One region of the Caballeronia sp. SBC1 genome, then DNA from elsewhere that is predicted to be linked to it. Evidence: riboswitches for the same ligand, from Rfam matches in the RefSeq annotation. Region 1 holds a riboswitch; the other holds the start of a gene.
The links. A riboswitch is a leader RNA that binds a small molecule or an ion and turns the genes downstream of it on or off. The one in region 1 is predicted to bind manganese.

Region 1 (10,290 bases):
ATAGCTCTGCTGGAAAAACAATTGCCACGGTGCAACGGTGGTGCCAACAATACCGATCACGAGCAACATCACGTCGCTCAGCTTCGACTGCGCCGGCCAGGTCGGCACAAAGAAGTTGCTTGCCATCTGCGACACAGGTGGGTGGATCGACACGAGCACGGGAACGAGCAGCAAGCTCAACAGACATAAAACAATAGCGAAACGCTCGAAGCGTCTGAAGTTTCCTGTGCTGACGGCCGCCATGGTCAAGGCTGCGGCAATGCACACGCCCAGGACTTTGGAAATGCCAAAGAAATCGAGGACAAACGTGATGCCGATAAACTCGGTGACAATAGTGAGCGCGTTAAGAATAAACAGGTCGATGACGCTAAAGGCGCCCCAGAATTTTCCAAAGCGTTCGAAGATCAGGCGGGCGTGACCGACTCCGGTAACGGCTCCCAGACGCAGCACCATTTCCTGGTTGACGAATAAAACGGGAACCAGCAGCAGCAACGTCCAGAGCAACGTTGTGCCGTAGTTCTGCCCCGCTTGCGTGTAGGTTCCGAAAGCGCCGGCATCGTTGTCGCCCACCATCACGATCAGACCGGGCCCCAGAATGGCCAGAAGCGTGCGGATACGTGCCCACCAATTGGTGCGTGCGCCTGTGTCATGTTGGGCGATCGTGCCGAGTGCACCCTTGATGTCACCAACGTGAGCGTCATCTAGCACCGCGCTGCGTGGTGGTAGAACTTGAGATGGTAGAACTCGAGATGGCGTGGACATTGTTATTTTCCAGAAAGCGTGGGTGGCCGATAGAGGAAGTGCCGTGCTTGTCCCGCATATGAACGACGTGAGTCATCCCTTGATAGAACTCAGGAGACCCAAGCGTGTACGCGGGAACGTTAATCAGGCGTGAAACACGAATTGGCGGAATGTGCGCCATGCATTGGCGCAACGGTGCCGGCTGGTCGATTCCAGCGACAGCATGGCGTTGTAGTGAAGGCGTGATTCCTGGACGTGCGGAAGGTGTGAGACGAGCAAACCGAAGTTCATGATGCTTCTCCGACATATGGCTTTTCAGTGGTTGGAAAGCCAGTAGAACGGAGTTCGGACACGCGGTGTGTGTGACGAAATGGATCTACTTGCCTTCCCGGGCAAAAATGAAGGTGCTGCAGCGTATGGGATAACTGTCACTGTCCGGCATGGCGGCTCCTTTTGCGTATGCACGCACGTCATCATCCGCACGGCGCGCTTTTTTATTCCAAAGGCGCGAGCGGAACCAGTCGCGAGGGGTTAGCTCGCAACGCGATTCGTATGGACGCAAGCTATTCTGGCGTCCATACGCTTGTTTCAAGGTGCACGGTGTATTTACTGCGGCGCGCACCGTCTGCCTGCTGGCAAGACGGCGGCTAAAGAATCAAGCGCGAACGTCCTGCCCGTCAGGCAGAGAAAAACTTCGAAGGTCGACTACTACAACTGTCCAAGGCATTGGCCCCGTTTGTGACGATTCCCGGATTCTAGGCGCGCGCTAAATGTCAAGTCAACCCCATTTGCTAAGCAGAGCAAAAATAGTTTTGACGCGTGATTAATGCATTGTTGAGGCGTCGTTTTTTAAACTGTCGGCAATGTACACGTAAGAACAATGAAATAATTTATCGTCTAATCCGGCCCTGTTCCGGACTCAACGGGAATGCGGGTGGGAATGCTCTCTCGCTCAATACATGACTTGATTTTCTTACGTCATTTTTACTTGCCAATAAGTTTGGCTCGAGAATACAATCCGCCCGTCTCATCAAAAGGAGTCCCTCGTGGACACATGCCCTAGTAGTAGAAGTTCGATGCCGGCCAGCGCCGGCGAAGCATCCGCGAGATAGCGTCACAGGAAAACTCCTTAGCCGCTAACTCGCCTGGTCGGGTTAGCGCGCTTCATCCAGGACTGGCTTCAGGCCCGTCTGTCTGCAGCACGCTCCCCTTTGTCTGATCGCTCCTTGCAAGTTCACTTGCAAGGCCGCGTCATGTCTTGGCACGTCGCTCGATTCAGTCGAGCTGGACGGGAGTCTGCTCATGTTTGTCGTTTCGCTTATCTCGCGCATCGGTCCGGTATCACGGCCGGCACATCGGTTGTTCATGCTTAACCTGTCCTTGGGGCAGGCTCAGCGTTGTCTGGCGACGCCGGGCAACGCGTGCATTCGCCGCTTCGGGGTCAACGCGATTCGTGCAGCGCGGCGCATGGCCGGTTACGCCAGCGGCCCGCTTACGCCGACAGTCTGCTTGCTCATCGCGCTGACCGTTGCAGCCATTGTTATCGCAGGCGCTTTATCCACTACCTCAGTGGGCGACGAGCTCGGACGCGCCGTGCGTTTGAGCTGGTGGTTTGCCTGAGCGTGGCCGCAGCACGTACTCAATTCTTGCATTCGCCCTTTCACCCGCCCTTTCACTTTCACCGAGAAAAAAATGTAGATCGTAAAAACATCTATCTCTCCACAGACCATGAATAAAAACCTTAAGAATTTGCCTTCCAGTTTTCTCGAAACCGCGCCAACGCCAACGTCCTGCGCTGCACAAGCGCCGCGTCTCTCAAGACTGGCGCGTTCCAGTGTTCGCCACGGGATATCCGTATTACTGTCGGTAGGTGCACTATCCACCGCTGCGGCACAGACGAGTGTCGACGCACCGGGCGCCGGTACCGCCGACGCACAACCTGCCGACGCGCAAGCTGCACCGACGCCAACCGGGCTTTGGGAGCGCTCGACCTTGTTCGGGGATATGGGAGGGCTGCGGCCATGGCTAGGTAATTACGGCGTCACCCTCAGCGTGCAGGAGACCAGCGAGTATCTGCGTAACCTGTCCGGTGGCGTGTCGCGTGAAGGTGCGTACGACGGCCTCACTCAAGCATCCATCCAGGTCGATACATCGAAAGCATTCGGCCTACCGGGCGGTACGTTCAATGTTTCCGGCCTGCAAATTCATGGCCGCAACCTGAGCCAGCACACGCTGCTTACGCTGCAGTCCGCAAGCGGCATAGAAGCAGATGCAAGCACGCGCCTGTGGGAGCTTTGGTACCAGCAGTCCCTGCTTGACGGACGGGTCGATGTAAAGCTTGGTCAGCAAAGTCTCGATCAGGAATTCATGGTCAGCCAGTACGCCGCGCCGTTCATGAACGCGACGTTCGGCTGGCCCGTCCTGCCATCCGTCGACCTGCCCTCGGGCGGCCCCGCTTACCCGCTGTCATCACTCGGCGCTCGTTTCCGGGCGAAGCCATCGGACGCAATGACCGTGCTCGCAGGTGTGTTCGACGGCAACCCGGCCGGAAGCAATACCGGGGACCCGCAACAGCAGAACAATCACGGCACGAACTTCAATTTGAGCAACGGCGCGTTGTTCATTGCAGAAGTGCAGTACGCGATAAATCAACCGCCCGCCGATGCGAAAGCACCTCAGCCAAGCGGGCTCCCAGGCACTTACAAACTCGGCTTCTGGTACAACACCCAGAACTTCGCCGACCTGCAGCACGACACGAACGGCTTGTCGCTGGCCGACCCCGCGTCCAATGGAATCCCCGCGCGTCATCGCGGTGACTATAGCGTCTACGCCGTCGCAGATCAGATGGTCTGGCGTCCAAGTGCGGACAGTCCGCAGTCGGTCGGCGTGTTCGCCCGCGTGATGGGCGCGCCCGGTGACCGCAACCTGGTCGACCTCGGCGTGAACGCAGGCGTCACCCTGAAAGCGCCGTTCAAGGGCCGGGACAACGATATTGCCGGACTTGCTATTGGCTACGCCAGGATCGGGTCGAATGCACAGGGCCTCGATCGGGATACCGCATCGTTTTCGACACCCGGTTATCCGCAGCGCAGTGCTGAAACGATGCTTGAAGCGACCTATCAGTATCAGGTCGCGCCGTGGTGGCAATTGCAGGCCGACTTTCAATACGCGTTCCGGCCGGCCGGAGGCATTCCGAACCCCGCGAATCCGTCCGAGCGTGTACATGACGAAGCGGTGGTCGGGGTACGCACCGTCGTTAATTTTTAAGGAAGCGCTGACATTCTGCGCAAGCGGTCGGGGTTTCGACGTCGCCCGGCGGCTTCTCGTTCAGTCGCCTCGTCCGCTCGCTTGCCACCGCGAATTACGCTATTTTCGACATTGAACGCGCGCTCGCTGCCACGCCGTTACACCGGCGATCTCGCGACGGGCGTTCGAGTAGGACTGCTGCTCGTCGGATGAAACCAATCGGCGAAACATCAGTTGATAGACCGCGACCGCCTCATGGAAAGGATGCTGCCATGACGCCATTGCGTGAATCTCTGGCACAATTATTTCGCAACCCTTATTAATTAACAAAGAACCTCACGATCAGCAAACCACTCATTTCGGCAGCTCGCTGCACGACTGCCTGCACAGACCGCCGGACGTCCGCTCTACCCGGGGCATTGAACGCAGTCGCGGCAAGACTCTCCACTCAAAAAGGGCGCGCCTTGCGGCATGCCGACCGCAATCGGCAATCCCCTGCTTCAACTCATATATCCGAGATGCTCGGCCAGGATCACCGAGCCTATGACAACAAGAACGAGCCCGCCCGCAATCTCTGCGCGCTGCCCCACAGCCTTGCCCAGAAAACGTCCGACCATCACGCCCAGCGTCACCATGACCAGCGTCGCCAATCCGATAGTCGCGGCGGTCGACAAGATATTCACATCGATAAAAGCGAGTCCCGCGCCCACCGCCATCGCGTCGATACTCGTGGCAAATCCGGTGAGCGCCAGCAGCCAGAAACCGTGACTGTTGGGCTTCTCGACTTCCGGTGTGGGCGCGCGCAGGCCCGAGGTGATCATACGTACGCCGAGCACGAGCAGCAGGCTGAACGCGATCCAGTGGTCCCATGCGGCAACATACGGAGCGGCGGCCTTGCCGAGCGCCCAGCCGACCAGCGGCGTGATGGCTTCAATCACGCCGAAGATCAGGCCGGTGCGAAGCGCCTCGCGAATCCGGGGACGATGCAGTGTGGCGCCCTTGCCAATCGCAGCAGCGAAGGCGTCCGTCGACATGGCGAAGGCGAGCAGGAGAGTAGAAGCAATATTCATGGGGATGTCAGGATGTCGTTATGGCATTCGGGTCGGGCGAGAACATGCGATGCAGCGGCGAGCCCGACCGGTCTCACCGCTACATCGATGGTCTTGCCAACCAAAAAGCTAACGGCGGCTCATGCCACGGTTCGATTGAACCAAGCGTGTTGACATGAGCGCTTCCAGCAAGTGGAAGCCGGCTACTCCCCAAAGACGGACGAAGGCTACCATGCGCGAAATGAATTTGTAAGCTTTCCCCGGCAGAGCGAAGTGACACTGAGGGGACGCCTGCAGGTAGCTTCTGCCATGCATATCGACATGAATCGAGGGTCCGCACCGGTCCACACAGCGGACAAATCCGGATAATCTTGCCGGTCGGCAAATCGGTCACCAAGATTCAAGCCGATACAATGCGGCCAGCCGAGAATGGCGAGCCTCCCGATCGAACCTGCCGCGCGATGCCCAATCCGAAATCCCTACCGCTGCCTGACCAAGCGTGTCCAGCGCCACACCGCGCCCCCCGCCGCCCGTCAAGTCATTCTCTGCGCCGCCCATGCGTGGCGAGCGGCACGCGATGAGTTCTGCCTCGCCCCCAGTAACAGGTTTGCGGAAGCGCCGCATCAGGCCTCGCTGGACGGCGGTCGGCATGGCAAGCGCGCTCTCCCGCCATCCGATGCTCGCGGGCATCGCCGGCACCGTGGTCGCGGTCTTGATGGCGAGCTTGTCCATCGGCACGTTGTATCAGGGGCGCCAGGGCGTACTCGACCACGCGCACGAAACATCGGCGAACTTGGTCGCGATCATCGGCAACGACCTCGCCCGCAATGTTGAAATCTACAATCTCTCGCTCAACGCGATAGTCGAGGGCGCACAGAACCCGGCCCTGATGGCAATCTCGCCCGCCCTGCGCCGCCAGATCCTCTTCGACCGAGCGATCTCCGCGGCTTACATTACCGGCGCCTACGTGCTGGACGCGCACGGCAAGGTGACGGCGGCAAGCAAGGATGGCCCCCTCCCGGCGGGCTCCTTCGCCGACCGCGAATATTTCCATGCCCAGCAACGCAGCCCCTCGCCCGGCCTGTACTTCTCGCATCCGTTTGCGTCGCGTTTGCGCGGCACCCCGACGATTGGCATGAGCCGGCGCGTCAACGCACCCGACGGTTCGTTCGCCGGGATCGCGCTGCTGGCGATGAACGTCGCGTATTTCAACTCGCTGCTGGACAAGCTCAACGTGGGCGCCGAGGGATCGATCTTCATCGTCCATCAGGATGGCACGATAATCGCCCGCAAGCCTTTTCACGACGACATGGCCGGGCAGAGCGTCGCCAGCTCGCCCACTTTTGCACGCATGGTGAATGCCGCGTCGGGATCGTACACGGCGACCTCCCCGCTCGACGGCGTGCGCCGCCTCTACACGTTCTCGCACGTGCCTGGGACACCGTTCATCGCGGTCGTTGCGCCGGCGGAAGAGGATGTGTTGGGCTCTTGGCGCGAACGCAGCCGGATCGTCGGCGCGCTGACGCTGCTGTCGGGGTTAAGTTTCATCGCGGTGTCGTGGCTGCTTGCGCTGTCGCTGCGCGAGCGCGCAAGCGCACAAGAGGAGCTCGTCCGGCTGGCTGGCACGGATGCGCTCACGGGCCTGCCGAACCGGCGCGCGTTCGACGAACGCATGGACGACGAATGGCGACGCGGACGCCGGGCGGGCACGCCGTTGTCGGTATTGTTCATCGACGTGGATTATTTCAAGGCCTACAACGACGCCTACGGCCACGCACTCGGCGACGACGCGCTCGCCACCGTCGCGCACAGTATTGCCACGGCGGTGCGCCGTCCGGGCGATGTCCCGGCGCGCTACGGCGGCGAAGAATTTGTCGTGCTGCTGCCCGATACACCCCTGGAAGGTGCACGGCATATTGCCGAAGCGATCCGGCAGCGCGTGCAGGCCAGCGCGATCCCCCATCGGGCCAGCGCGCTCGGCACGGTGACGGTCAGCATTGGCTGCGCGACGGCGTCGCCGCCGGGCCTGGGTGGTGCGTACGGCCTGCTCGGCGCTGCCGACCAGCAGCTCTACAAAGCGAAGGCCGCAGGGCGCGACTGCGTCCGGCCGCAGGCCCACGCGGCGGCGGCGGTGAGTTCCTGAGCGCGCCGGCGAGCATGCCGGCGTGCACATCAAATATCGGACGAAAGCGCCCAGACCCGCTGCCGCACTAGCAAATACATGATTTGCAAGGATTTTTCTCATCGGTATAATGCGACCTTCCCTTCCAAGGCCACTTCCCCATGAGCAGACTCCTTTTGCTTGCTGCGCTGACACTAGGTGCGACGCTAGGACCCATGCAGGGCGCGGTGGCTCAGGAACGTGCCCCGGAAGCCGCCCAGCAAGACGCAGCAGCCAGCAACGCCACCGTCGAGGCCACTCACCAGGTCTCCCGCCTGATCTCCCAGAAGTTCGGCGTCGCGCGGGCAAAAGCGGAGCAGATTTCAGCCGCGGTCATGTCAGCAGCATCGAAATACTCGCTCCCCCCCGCCCTCCTCCTCGCCATCATCTCCGTTGAATCCCGCTTCAAGGAAAAGGCCCGCGGCTCTAATGGTGCGACCGGGCTGATGCAGGTCGTGCCAGCCGCCCACAGGCAACTCGTGCGCAACATCGACCTGACGGAAGCAAGCGCGAATATTGAAGCGGGATCGGCCATTCTTCACGGTTATGTCCAGTCCGCTCGCGGCGATGTGGGCGCAGCCCTGAAGAGTTACGGCGGCTCGAAAGCCTACGCGGAAAAGATCAGCCTGCGAGCCAAGGCGTTCGCTCCGCAATTCGGCTCCGGCACCGTTGCTGATGGCGATGCAGACACCAACACTGAAACGACCGGCGACTGACTTCCTGACTCCCCGCCGCTTCAGCGTTCTGCGGTTATTTCCATCACCAAATAGCGCGTCGATGAGTTAGCCCAGCACCAGCTCCCGCAGTTCGTCGATGTTGAACGGCTTCGCAAGAATGGTCACCCCGGTGTGGCGCGCGCGCTCAAATTCGTCGGCATACCCGGTCATCAACGCGATCCGCTGCGAGGGCCACGCGCCGCGCACTTTCTCAGCCAGGTCGATACCGTTAAGCCGGCCAGGCATTTGGATATCCGACAACACCAAGTCGAAGCGGCTGCCGTCGCTGAGCAGGTCGAAGGCTTTGTCGGCGGTGAGCTCGTGACGCACCTCGCAGCCAAAGGTCGAGAGCACCGCCGCCACGCCCGCTGCAACCTCCTCGTTGTCTTCCACCAGCAAGATCGAACCCGAATGCTGCCCGGCCGGTGCAGCGTTGCCCGTGGAATCCGCCGTGGGGGCAGCGTCGTCCGGCGCAATCACCGACGCGGCGGCTGGACCGTGGTATCGAGGCAGATAAAGACGCACGGTCGTGCCGCGCCCCGGAACGCTGTCAAGACGCGCAGTACCGCCCACCTGTTCGCATGCCGCCAGCACTTGCGCCAACCCAAGCCCCGTGCCCGAGCCGCTCAGCTTGGTCGTGAACAGCGGCTCGAATGCACGCCGTGCGGTGATTTCCGACATGCCCTCGCCGCTGTCGGTGAAGGCGAGCAGCGCGTATTCACCGTCGGGCAAAGCGTTGTCGGCCGTCACGCGAACATTCTGGCTGCGGATGACAAAACGGCCGCCTTGAGGCATCGCATCGCGGGCATTCACAGCAATGTTGATGATCGCGAACTCAAGTTCGGTGGCGTCCGCGCGAACCTGCCACATGTCCGGCGAGACTTGTATCTTCACTTGGACCTTCTCGCCGGCCGCCGTTTCGATCAGGCCGGCCGCCGCGGGCAGCCAGACAGCGAGGTCGATCGGTTCCTGCTTGAGCGGTTGCTTGCGCGCAACGCTCAGCAAGCGCCGCGCGAGCGCTCCGGCACCGGCGGTGGCACGCTCCACTGCCAGGACTTCCCTTTCAAGCCCATTGAAATTCTTGCGCCGAGCGAGCTCCATATTCGCCGCCACCACCATCAGCAAGTTGTTGAAGTCGTGCGCCACGTTGGCGACCAGATTGCCGAGCGCGCCCATGCGCCGCAATTGCCGGCTGGATGCTTCGGCCGAGAGCCGCATCGCGACTTCCGCCTGCCAGCGCTCCCATGCAGCCTGCTGCGCGCGCAACTGGCGCAATGAAAACAGCACAAGCACCCAGACCGCGATAGACGGCACCGCCGTGATCACCACGATCAACGTGTAGTGCTGCCGCCATTCCCCGAAGATCGTGGCGGTCGGAATGGCGCTTGTCACATAGAGCGGGTAGTCCCCCACGCGTCGAAACGCCACCACGCGCTCAACGCCGTCAATACTCGAGCGGATCCGCACGCGCCCGAACAGTTCGTTGTTGCGCATGGCGTTGGTGAACCCGGTGTCGCGGGCGTGGGTGATGCCGGCGCGGCTGGGCGGCTCGCGCACCAGAATGCCGCCGTCGCGCCGGAACAAGCCGACGCTCATGCCAGCTTCACCATTCGACAGATCGCGATAGAAGCCTGCGAAATAATCGCGTTTGAGCGCGATCGACACGACGCCCGCAAAACGGCCGTCGTTCAGGCTGCGCCCAACGCTGGTCGTGAATACATCGGTTTGCTGGACGCTGCCGAGGAGTGGCAGAGAAAAATAGGGATCCGGGCGGATGGAGCGAGCAGAAGTGAAGTCGTCGCGATTGGCGATCGAGACGGCTGGCACGGGGAAAAAGCGGTCGCTGGCGAGCATTTCGCCTTTCACGCCAAAGATGGTGATTCCGGCCACCTGGGAAAACGATTCGCCGATTTCGCTCAGGCGGTCATGGATGGCTTTCTGATTCGCGCTGATCTGGGCGTCGTCGCTGTCGGCGAGCATTTCCACAATACGCGTCGAGATTTCGCGGTTGAGGTCGAGCACCTTGACGGCTTGTTCGTCGGCGACACGGGCCACACGGTCGGCGACATCGTCGGATTCGCTCATGCGGCGCTGGAAATCGTAATAACCGTAGCCAAGCAGGAACACGATCGGAAAGAGGATCGACGCCGCCAGCACGACCAGCAGGATTCGCCGGGTCGCGGCGAAATTGCGCAACGGCAATGGCAAGTCGAGTGCAGCGGAATCCGAAGAGTGCAAAGCGTCAAGGCTCCAAGGTTGGGTTCGCTCGCGCCAAGGTTGATCGGCTCGCGCTCGAAGCAGACCTGCCAACAGTCAGTAACCGTTAGCAACTGGCAGACCTGTAAGCCCGATTCCCTGGCGACCAGGCGAAACAGCC
Region 2 (10,290 bases), on a different replicon from region 1:
CGACGGTGTACCACGGCTCGCCCGACATCTCGTCTTCCTCGTTGCGCGCTTGCGGCAGTTTGCGCACGTTGCAGTCGGTCAGATACTCGATCTCGTCATAGTCATAGAACACCACGCGGCCGTGGCGCGTGACGCCGAAATTCTTATAGAGCATGTCGCCGGGGAAGATGTTGGCCTGGATCAATTCCTTGATCGCGTTGCCATATTCCTTGATGCCGTGCTCGATTTCCGAAGGCGTGCCGTTCTGCAAATACAGGTTCAGCGGCGTCATGCGGCGCTCGATGTACAAGTGCCTGATCACCAGGTTATCGCCTTCGTATTCGATCATTGAAGGGACTTCTTTGGCGAGCTCTTTCAGCAGCGCATCGTCGAGGCGCGACAGCGGTAACGCGACGCTGGAATACTCGAGCGTATCGGCCATGCGTCCCAGCCGGTCGTGGCGTTTGACGAGCTGATACTTGTCCTGAACCTTCTTGCGCGTGGTTTCCTTCGGCGGCGGGAAGGTGTCCTTGATCAGCTTGAACACGTACGGAAACGACGGCAGCGTGAACACCAGCATCACAAGTCCCTTGATGCCCGGCGCGATGACGAATTTATCGCTGGAATGCGACAGGTGATGCAGCAAGTCGCGATAAAACAGGTTCTTGCCCTGCTTCTGCAAGCCCACCGACGTATAGATTTCCGCCTTCGGTTTGCCCGGCATGATCGAGCGCAGGAACTGCACATACGCCGATGGCACTTCCATATCCACGAGGAAATAGGAGTGCGCGAAGCTGAAGATGATCAGCAGTTGCTCTCGCTGCAACAGGACTGTATCGAGTGCAAGCAGCCCAGGTAACGCGTGACGCACGGGCACGGCGAACGGCACTACCAGATCCGCGTTGATGATCCGCCCCACTATGTACGCCGCCTTGTTGCGAAAGAACAGCGACGACAGCACGTGAATCTGGAAATTAGGCGCAGCCTTGAACTCGCCGAAGGCTTCGGTAATGGCTTGCATCAGGCACTGAACGTCGCGATGCAGATCCTCGAACGGCGGTTCGAGCTGAAAGTTCGTCACGATCCGTTCGAGTGTTGCGGCAAGCCCGTCCTTACTCGGGTAATACGCGCGATAAGTCGGCTTGGCCGCGGGTTCGTCGTTCTCGATGTACTCCGTCGAAATAGCCGGTCGCACGAAAATGAAGTCATTATTGAAGTACGAGCGATGCAGGATCTTGCAGCACACGGAGTTGAAAAACGTCTCCGCGCACTCGGGCTGCCGGTGCGACGTCAGCAAGCCGATGTAATGCAGCTTGATCTGCTGCCAGATTTCATCGTCTATGTTCTCCGCGTCGTACTCGTCTTCCAGGCGCATCACGCACTCTTCCACCCGATCGTCGTACGACGTGATGCGCTCGCGCGCGAGCCGCTGCAGCGCATGCCAGTCGCCGGCCTCGAATAGCCCCTTCGCGGCGATGGCCGCATCGCGAAACACGCGATAGTGACGGTCGAAGCCTTCGAGCAGCGTTTCCGCGACATCGAAGCCAATCTGCGACGACAGTAACTTGGGAAAGTGATTCATATCGACCCTGCACTTTGTGTGGTGTCGTCCGACGTGCGTTTAAGTGCGCTAAGTGATTACGTCTTTACGTTATTTATAAGTGTTCAAACCCGGCTTTGAATCCGGCCGATATTGTATCGCCAGATGTTTTGGTTCCTTAGGCCGCCGCCGTTCCTGCGCGTTGGTAGCTCAAGGCACCTTCGCGCCTTTCTCCTTGGCGGCCGGTGCTCCAGCCCTACGCATGCGCTTTTCAGCGTTCGCTGAAAGCAGCGCACGCCCTTGCGCTTCATACGCGGCGAGCTCGGCGAGCGTTGCGTTCAGGTCGTCCAGTTGCCGCTCCAGCACCGAGCGATGCGCCGCGATGGTGTCCAGGAACGCGTGTAACTGGGCGACCGTCCCGGTCGGCGAATCGTAGAGATCGAGCAGCCTGCTCACCTCCAGCAACGTGAACCCGAGCCGCTTGCCGCGCAGCGTCAGCTTGAGCCGCGTGCGGTCGCGCGCCGAATATACGCGACGCACGCCGTTCGTGCCTTCGCGCGCCGGCGCGAGCAAACCCTGATTCTCATAGAAGCGAATCGCGCGCGGCGTGATCTCGAATTCGCGGGCCAGGTCGGTGATTGTGTAACGCGTGTCTGTCATTGAAATTACGAGGTTCCCAGCGCTTTTCTGAAGCCGACGTTAAAATGCAGGTTAACGTTAGCGTCAACTTGGCGGCAATGCAACAACTGACAACCCGGAGATCCGACCCGCATGAACCCGCTCGAACAGCAACTCGATTACGTTTTCGCAGACCGTCTTCCTGAAAGCGGCTACTCGATGGAAGTCACGCCCGGCGTGTTCTGGGTGCGCATGCCGTTGCCGTTCGCGCTCGACCACATCAACCTGTGGGTCATGCGCGACGAGATTGACGGCGTGGCGGGGTGGACCATTATCGATTGCGGTATTTCAGACGAAACGATCCGGGCGAACTGGGAGCGCACGTTCGACACGCTACTCGACGGCCTGCCTGTGTTGCGCGTGCTCGTCACGCATTGCCACCCGGACCACCTCGGCCTTGCGGACTGGATCTGCAATGGCGGCGAGAAGAAACGATGGGATCCGGTCAGGCTCTGGATGTCGCTTGGCGAGTACGCCATGGGCCGCGTAATGTCCGCGGGCGACGGCTCCGACGCGGGCGGCGAACGTGCGGCGCGGCACTTTGCGCGGCACGGGATGACGGACCCGGCGTCGCTTGAAGCGCTGCGCAAGCGCGATACGTATTACCCGAAGCTCGTGCCGTCCATTCCGTCGGTTTATCGTCGTCTGCGCGATGGCGATAAGGTCAAGATAGGTGGCCGTGATTGGGAAGTGGTGACAGGGTTTGGTCATTCCCCTGAACATTGCGCGTTCTTCTGCGCTCAGACAAAGGTGCTGATTTCCGGCGATATGGTGCTGCCGCGCATCTCGACCAACGTCTCGGTGTTCGCTATTGAACCGGAGGGGAATCCGCTCGCGCTGTTCCTGGGTTCGCTGGGCCGCTACGAGTCCCTTCCCGCCGATACCCTCGTGCTCCCTTCGCATGGCAAGCCGTTTCGCGGCATGCATACGCGCATCGGGCAGCTTCGGGATCATCACGCGGCGCGTTTGCAGGAAGTGCGCGAGGCCTGCGCGCTCAAGCCGCAAAGTGCCGCTGACATTGTGCCGCTCATGTTCAAGCGCCCACTCGATGTACACCAGATGACGTTCGCGCTCGGCGAAGCGCTGGCGCATTTGCACTTGCTCTGGCTGGAAGGCGAACTCGTGCGTACCCATGACGAAGACGGCGTGATCCGTTTTCACTGAAGTCGCGCCGAAGTAAAAAAGAAGCCGGGCGTTTGCGCGCCCGGCTTCCTTTGAACTTGAACTACCGCATGAACCAAAGCCGCGACTATTGAACCTCGACGTTCGAGAAGTTCTGTCGTCCGAACGGACTCACTCGATACCCGCTGACATTGCTGCGCGTAAGCGCCGCTGCCGTCGGATAACCGAGCGGAATCCACAGCGCCTGGTCGTGAATAATCTGCTGCGCTTCGGTATAAGCCTTGGTCCGCTGGCTTGTATCGGCGGTTGCCTTGCCTTCATCGATCAACCGGTCGAGCGTCGGGTCGCAGAAGCGCGCGAAGTTGATGCCCGAACGCACCGCGGCGCAACTGAAGAGCGGCGACAGATAATTATCCGGGTCACCGTTGTCACCGGCCCAGCCCATGAACAACATGTCGTGCTGACCCTGCTTCGCTTCCTTGATCAGCTCGCCCCATTCAATCACCTTCACCTGCGCCTTCACGCCGATCTTCGCCAGATCCGCTTGCAGCAACTCGGCGCCTACCTTCGGATTCGGATTCAGCACGCTGCCATTCGGACGCACCCAGATGGTAGTGTCGAAGCCATTCGGAAAGCCCGCATCGGCGAGCAGCTTCTTCGCGCGATTGACTGAATACGGATACGCCGTGATCTGCTTGTCATAGCTCCATGTGTTCGGCGGATACGGATTCACAGCGGGCGTGGCCGTGTTTTCGAAGACGGTCTTCAGGTAGGTCGTACGATCAAACGCAACGTTCAACGCCTGGCGCACCTTGGGGTTATCGAGCGGCTTCTTCTGCGTGTTCAACGCGACGAACGCCGTCATGAAGGCCGGTGTTTCGACCACTTTCATTGAACTGTCCTTCTTCGCGTCGAGCACGTCCTGCGGCTTCGGCGACAACGCGATCTGGCATTCACCCGCCTTGATCTTCTGCGCGCGCACCGAGGCATCGGGCGTGATGGCGTAGATCAGCCGGTCCACCTTGGGCTTCGGTCCCCAGTATGTCGGGTTGACGTCGTAACGGATCACGGCGTCTTTCGTATAGCTCTTCAGCACGAACGGACCGGTGCCGATCGGTTTCGCGTTCAGGTCGGTTTCCTTGCCCGCCTTGAGCAACTGGTCGGCGTATTCGGCCGAATAGATCGATGCAAATCCCATGGTCAGGATGGGCACGAAGGTCGCGTTCGGCGTGTTGAGCTCGAACTTGACGGTGTTGTCATCGACTTTGGATACGGACTTGATCAGCTTGACTAAGCCCATGGACTGCGCGTGCGGGAAGCCACTCGCGCCCGCCACCTTGTGCCACGGATTGCTGTCGGAGAGCATGCGGTCGAAGGAGAACACCACGTCGTCGGCGTTCAGTTTTCTCGATGGCGTGAAGTAGTCCGTGGTCTGGAACGCCACGTTCGGCCGCAGATGAAACGTGTAGGTGAGGCCGTCGGGGCTCACGTCCCATTTCTCGGCGAGCGCGGGCGTGACCTTTTTCGCGACTTCATCGTAGGAGACGAGCGTGTTGAAGATCACATCCGCCGATGCGTTGGTCGTCACCAGCGAATTGAATTGCACGACGTCGAAGCCATCCGGGCTCGACTCGGTGCACACAGTGAGCGGTTTCGCGATCGCGAGCACCGGCGTGATGGCCAGTACAGCAGCTGCGAGCATTCTGAAGCGCATGGGATCTCCCGTTACGAACGTGGTCGTCAGTGTTAGTCAGTCAGACGTTTCTTGTTTAGCCGTTGCAGCTTATTGTACGGTGCGCTTCGTCGGATGCGTCAGCGCAACGAACGTGCCTCCGTGGCCGTAGCTTACTGAACCGTTATTTCCGCTACAACGACCGATTCGGGATATCCATATGGGCACGCGACAGTTTTTTTCGCCGTCGGTTGCCTTGGTTGCCTAATCCGCGGACCCACGCTAAACTCGTGGCCGTCTTTGGGGAGTAGCCTTCCTTCCGCAACGGGAGGAGGACGCGTCAACATACTCGGCTGGTTAGCCGTGGCGCGTTCGACCGGTCAGGTTTGGCGAGACCATGGGTGCATCTTGTCGTTCACGGTCGGACGGCGCGGGATTGCATCCTGGTTCGCTGACGTCCGACCGTGAAATCATCGTGTCTCCAAAACAAAAACACCCCAGGCCTGCCCCAGGTCAACCCCTGCGCTCGTCGGTTTCTCTACCGCTGCTCTGCCATTTCGATTGCGTCGCCTGCTCGCCGGCTTCATCGCGAGGTGCCGCATGACGATGCTTTTCCTGCAACTCGCGGTCATGCTCGTGGTGATCCTGGCGGCGTCGGAACTCTTCACCAACGCGCTCGAACATCTCGGCGAAAAGCTCGGCATCTCCGAAGGGGTTACCGGTTCGCTGTTCGCGGCTATCGGCACGGCGCTGCCGGAAACCACGGTGCCGATCATCGCGTTGATGGGCGGCACGGCGAGCCGCGCGGTGAACGAGGAAATCGGCGTGGGCGCGATCCTCGGCGCGCCGTTGATGCTTGCCACGTTGTCGACGTGCCTGATGGCCGTCGCCGTGCTCAAGACGCGCGGCCTCAAGGGGGTCGTCGCGCCCGAACATAGCGGTTTCACCCGCGATCTCAACTTCTTCCTGTGTGCTTTCCTGATTGCCGCCGGCGCCATGTTCGTGCCGCATCACGCATGGGAAGTCCGCGCGTTATTTGCTGTGGGATTGGTCGGTGTGTATGTCGCGTATGTGATCACGACGTTCCGCGCGTCCGCCAATCTTGTTGAGAAGGGCCATGGCACTGAAGCGCCCGAACGGCTGCTGATCTCGCGCTTCGGGTTGCCTACTTCGCTCGCGACCATCGTGCTGCAGATGGTTCTGGGCACGGCGCTGCTGGTTGGTGGTGCGAAGGGGTTTATCGCCGGCGTGGAAGGCGTCTCGCATGTGCTGGGGATATCGGCGCTGCTGCTTTCGCTGATCATCATTCCGATCGCGACTGAGCTGCCCGAGAAGGTCAATAGCATCATCTGGGCGCGACGCGGCAAGGACACGCTGGCGTTCGGCAACATCACCGGCGCGATGGTTTTCCAGGGCACGCTGCTGCCGGGTATCGGCATCATGCTGACGCCTTGGGAGCCGCGCGTGGAGGTGATGACGGGCGTTTTCATCACGCTCGCGGCAGCGGCGTGGCTGCGCTTGAACGCGAAGAAGGGTGGGATCGTGCTGTGGGCGCTCCTGGTGAACGGCGGGCTTTATGCTCTGTATCTGCTGCTGACGCTGGGACGCTAAGCCCATAAGAAAACACCCCGGAAGCACGCAAGTGCCCGGGGTGTTGAAGCAGCCATCCGCGCTAAGCGCGCGGTTTTTGTTGTTGTCTTTGCAGAGTCAGCGTTACAGTCAGGCGGTGTTCCGGCCTTGTCTCACTCTCGCGGTCAGAACTTGGCGGCCTGGTGATACTTGCTGGCCGCCTGGACCTTCTTCATCGCCGAGCTGTATTCAATCTGCAATTCCGATTGCGTTGTCTTCGCGTCGGCGGCAATGGCGGCATCGATTGCCTGGATCCTGTTGATCACCTCTATTGCCGTAGCGTCTTGTTCCGGCGTCAACTCCATGAAAAGCGGGGTCCGCTCTTCAGTCAGACGGGCGGCTTCCTGCCAGTCCGCCATGGCCGCCGCATGCTGGATCGCGAGCGTCAACCCCAGCAAGCGGTCGATCAAACTGTTCTGTTCCATGTCGATTTATCCTCGCGCGATCAGCTGTTGTTGGCCGATGCCAGCGCGCCCGCGCTATTTGCGCCGCCGAACAATTGCGTGAGGTATTGCGCGTTGTTGTTCATCGTCGCCATCAGTGTGTTGAGCGCCGTGAACTCCGCCTGGTACTGGCTCGTGAGCTGCGCCGTGTAGGCGGTCAAGGCGGTTTGCTGCGTCGTGATGCTCGTCAAGTCGGTGTTCACCGCACTCTGGCTGTTCGCAACCAAGCCGCCCGTGGCCAGGAACGAGTTAAGGCTGGTCGTCATCTGCGCAGCCACGCCAGTGGTCGAATTGAACAGAGCCGCCACCCCCGACGGGTTGCTTTGGAGCGCAGCGGCGAGCTGAGTGGCGTTGACCACCAGTGAGCCTGCTGGCTGCGTCGAGGTGGCTTGTCCCTGCAGCGTGATCCCGATCGATCCCAGGGAGATTGTCGAATTTCCGTTCTTCACGCCGCTGTCAATAATGCCTGCCAGCGTGTTCTGGATAGTCGTGAGCATCGGGTTCGTGGCCAGGACGCCGCCTTGCGTACTCGCTGCCGCCGAGTTGTCGTTGCCCACCTGGCCGTAGGTGGTGACCAGCGTGTTGTAGAGGCTGACGAAGTTGTTGATCGCGGTGGATGCGGACGAAGTGTCCTGTGCCACGGTCAGCGTCTGCGCGGTGCCGGCCGGCGTGCCGATTGCGGCAGCCGTGAGGTTCAGCGTGACACCCTGAAGCGCGGAGGTCACCGTGTTGGTGGAACTTGTCGCTGCTGTCCCGTCGATCGTGAACGCGGCGTCTTGTGCGGCCGCGGTTTGCGTCCACGCGCCCGTGCTCACTGCTGACGTGATGGTCGATGCAGCCCCACCGGTGCCGGCGGTGGACGTAACGCCGAGGCTGGACAGCCCGGCATCGTTCGCCACGCCGGTAACCCCCACGCTAATCGTATTCGATGCACCCGTGGTCGACGAGCGCAAGACCAGATGCGCCCCGTCCGTGCCGGTAACGACCGTGGCCGAGACGCCCGGATTGTTCGACGCCGAGTTGATCGCGCTGGCAATGCCGCTGATCGTATTGTTCGACGACGTGATGGCGATGCTCATCGACTGGCTGCCGACCGAGATGTTCATCGTGCCGGTACCGAGCGCCGTCGTGCTGCCGAACGCCGCCGATGAGAGTGTTTGCGAGCTGGCGACTTGCGTGACCGCAACAGAATAGGAGCCCGCCGACGCAGTGCTGGCAGCCGTTGCCGTCAGTCCGGTACCGCTCGCGGTCGCGGTGAACTGGCCGAGAGCGGTACCGTTCGATAGTGAAGCAATGCCGGCCTGCAACGCGGACAGTGCCGCTTGCAACGCGCCGATCGCTGAAAGTTGAGTGTTGTCGTTCGTCTGTTGTGCGGAGAGCGTGGCCGTCTGGCCCGCCACCTTCGCGTTGACGAGGCTCGTGACCAGCGACGAGACATCCAGCGACGAATTGCCCGTGGAACCGCTGATGATGGATTGCGCGGCCGCTTGTTCGGCTGCCTGGGTAGCGGCTATGGTGGCGGCTGCTGAGGCCGCGGCCGAACTGGAAGCGCTGGAAATCGTCGACATTGAGATGCTCCGTACGTCGGTTTTGCTTTCGAGCCTGAATGATAAACGTTTGTAAAACGTGTAGGGGAGGCAAGCCTCCCCGGAAAACGCATCTGGCAGACGCGTCTTGCGATGCGCCTGCCATTACTGCTTGAGGCTATTACTGGAGAAGCTTCAGAACTTGCTGCGGCAACGAGTTAGCTTGTGCCAGAACCGAGATACCGGCTTGTTGCAGCACTTGAGCCTTGCTCAGGTTAGCCGTTTCCTGTGCGAAGTCGGCGTCCGTGATTTGCGACTGTGCGCCGGCCAAGTCGGTCGATTGCGCTTGCTGTGCCGAGGACAGCGACGTGAACCGGTTTTGAGCCGCACCCAGGGTTGCCTGGATGTTATTCACCGTGGCGAGTGCGTTGTCGATCGATTCCATTGCAGCGTTCGCGCCAGACGTCGTGCTGACGTTGATGTTGGCAACATCCGACGGCACGTTGGCGGCATTGGTCGACGTGATTGCGGCGACAGATGCCAGACCCTGGGTCGTGGCGGCAGTCGTTGCCGTGCCGATGGTTCCAGCCAGGGTGAAGGAGGCAGCCGTGGTGGCCGTGGCGGCGGTAACCGTACCGATTGCCGAAAGTGCTCCTGCGCTCAGTGCATTGCCGTTTTGATCGGCGAAAGTGAAGCCGCCTGAGCCGTTCGAGGTCACGTTGACCGACGTGATGGTCGCGCCTGATTCACCCGCGGCGACGAAGCCACCCGTGCTCGTAAGGCTGAGCCCGGTGATCGTACCCAGCGACGTGCCTGAGGCGACGGACGTGGTCGTGTTGTTGGCCGAGTTCGCGGCATTGAGGGCGGTAACCGACGACGACGTAGCTGCCGTGGCTGCTGCCGGCACGCTGGTCATGGTGCCCAGTGCGCCAGTCGCTGCGACGTTCAGGGCCAAAGCCGTGCCCGTGCCGGTGGTAGACGTGGCCGCGCCGAACAGTGCCGTCGATGCAGCGGAGGACAATGCCTGGTTGTTCTGGTCGGTGAACGTGAAGCCGCCGTTACCATCAGAAAGAACGTTGATCGTCGTGATAGCCGGTGTGGCTGTGCCGGTCGTCGCTGCACCGGCGGAGGTGAGGCTCAGGCCCGTCAACGTTCCGACCGTCGCGCCCTTGGTCACAAGACCCGTACCCATGCTCGCGGCCGAAAGGCTTTGCGACAGGTTCAGGTTGATGGTCTGGCCCACGTTCGCGCCGATCTGGAAGCTCACGTTACCTGCCGAGCCGTCCAGAACGTTCTTGCCGTTGTACGTCGTTTGCGACGCCACGCGGTTCACTTCAGCGATTTGCTGGGCAACTTCTTGTTGCAGTGCTGCCTGGTCGCTCGACGAGAGCGAGCCGCTCGACGCCTGAACAGCCAGCGTACGAATGGTTTGCAGGCTCGACGTGATCTGCGCCAGACCGCTCGATGCCGTCTGGATCATCGAAACGCCGTCGTTCGCGTTCGAAACGCCTTGGTTCAAGCCGTTGATCTGCGTTTGCATACGGTTCGAGATCGCGAGACCGGCTGCATCGTCCGCTGCACTGTTGATCCGCTTACCGGACGACAGGCGCGTGATGGCCTGCGACAGCGCGCTTTGCGACGTGTTCAGGTTTTGCTGAGCGACCAGCGAGTTGATATTGCTATTGATACCAAGCATTTGGA

Region 2: it holds a riboswitch for manganese, as region 1 does, so the genes downstream of both, SBC1_RS00900 (sodium:calcium antiporter) here and mntP (manganese efflux pump MntP) in region 1, are expected to answer to the same signal.

The regions. Positions count from the first base shown of each region.
Region 1 is NZ_CP049158.1:1,711,620-1,721,909, forward strand. Features, by position in the region: partial or broken gene SBC1_RS34455 (NRAMP family divalent metal transporter) at 1-762, opposite strand, end outside; gene SBC1_RS34460 (hypothetical protein) at 886-1,032, opposite strand; gene SBC1_RS34465 (hypothetical protein) at 2,044-2,361, shown strand; gene SBC1_RS34470 (carbohydrate porin) at 2,470-4,008, shown strand; gene mntP (manganese efflux pump MntP) at 4,488-5,057, opposite strand; yybP-ykoY riboswitch at 5,133-5,260, opposite strand; gene SBC1_RS34480 (hypothetical protein) at 5,427-5,687, opposite strand; gene SBC1_RS34485 (diguanylate cyclase domain-containing protein) at 5,686-7,179, shown strand; gene SBC1_RS34490 (transglycosylase SLT domain-containing protein) at 7,320-7,913, shown strand; gene SBC1_RS34495 (hybrid sensor histidine kinase/response regulator) at 7,980-10,151, opposite strand.
Region 2 is NZ_CP049156.1:188,995-199,284, forward strand. Features, by position in the region: gene aceK (bifunctional isocitrate dehydrogenase kinase/phosphatase) at 1-1,561, opposite strand, end outside; gene SBC1_RS00885 (MerR family DNA-binding transcriptional regulator) at 1,730-2,179, opposite strand; gene SBC1_RS00890 (MBL fold metallo-hydrolase) at 2,291-3,361, shown strand; gene SBC1_RS00895 (ABC transporter substrate-binding protein) at 3,447-5,033, opposite strand; yybP-ykoY riboswitch at 5,278-5,452, shown strand; gene SBC1_RS00900 (sodium:calcium antiporter) at 5,592-6,602, shown strand; gene fliT (flagellar protein FliT) at 6,746-7,045, opposite strand; gene fliD (flagellar filament capping protein FliD) at 7,066-8,631, opposite strand; gene SBC1_RS00915 (flagellin) at 8,771-10,285, opposite strand.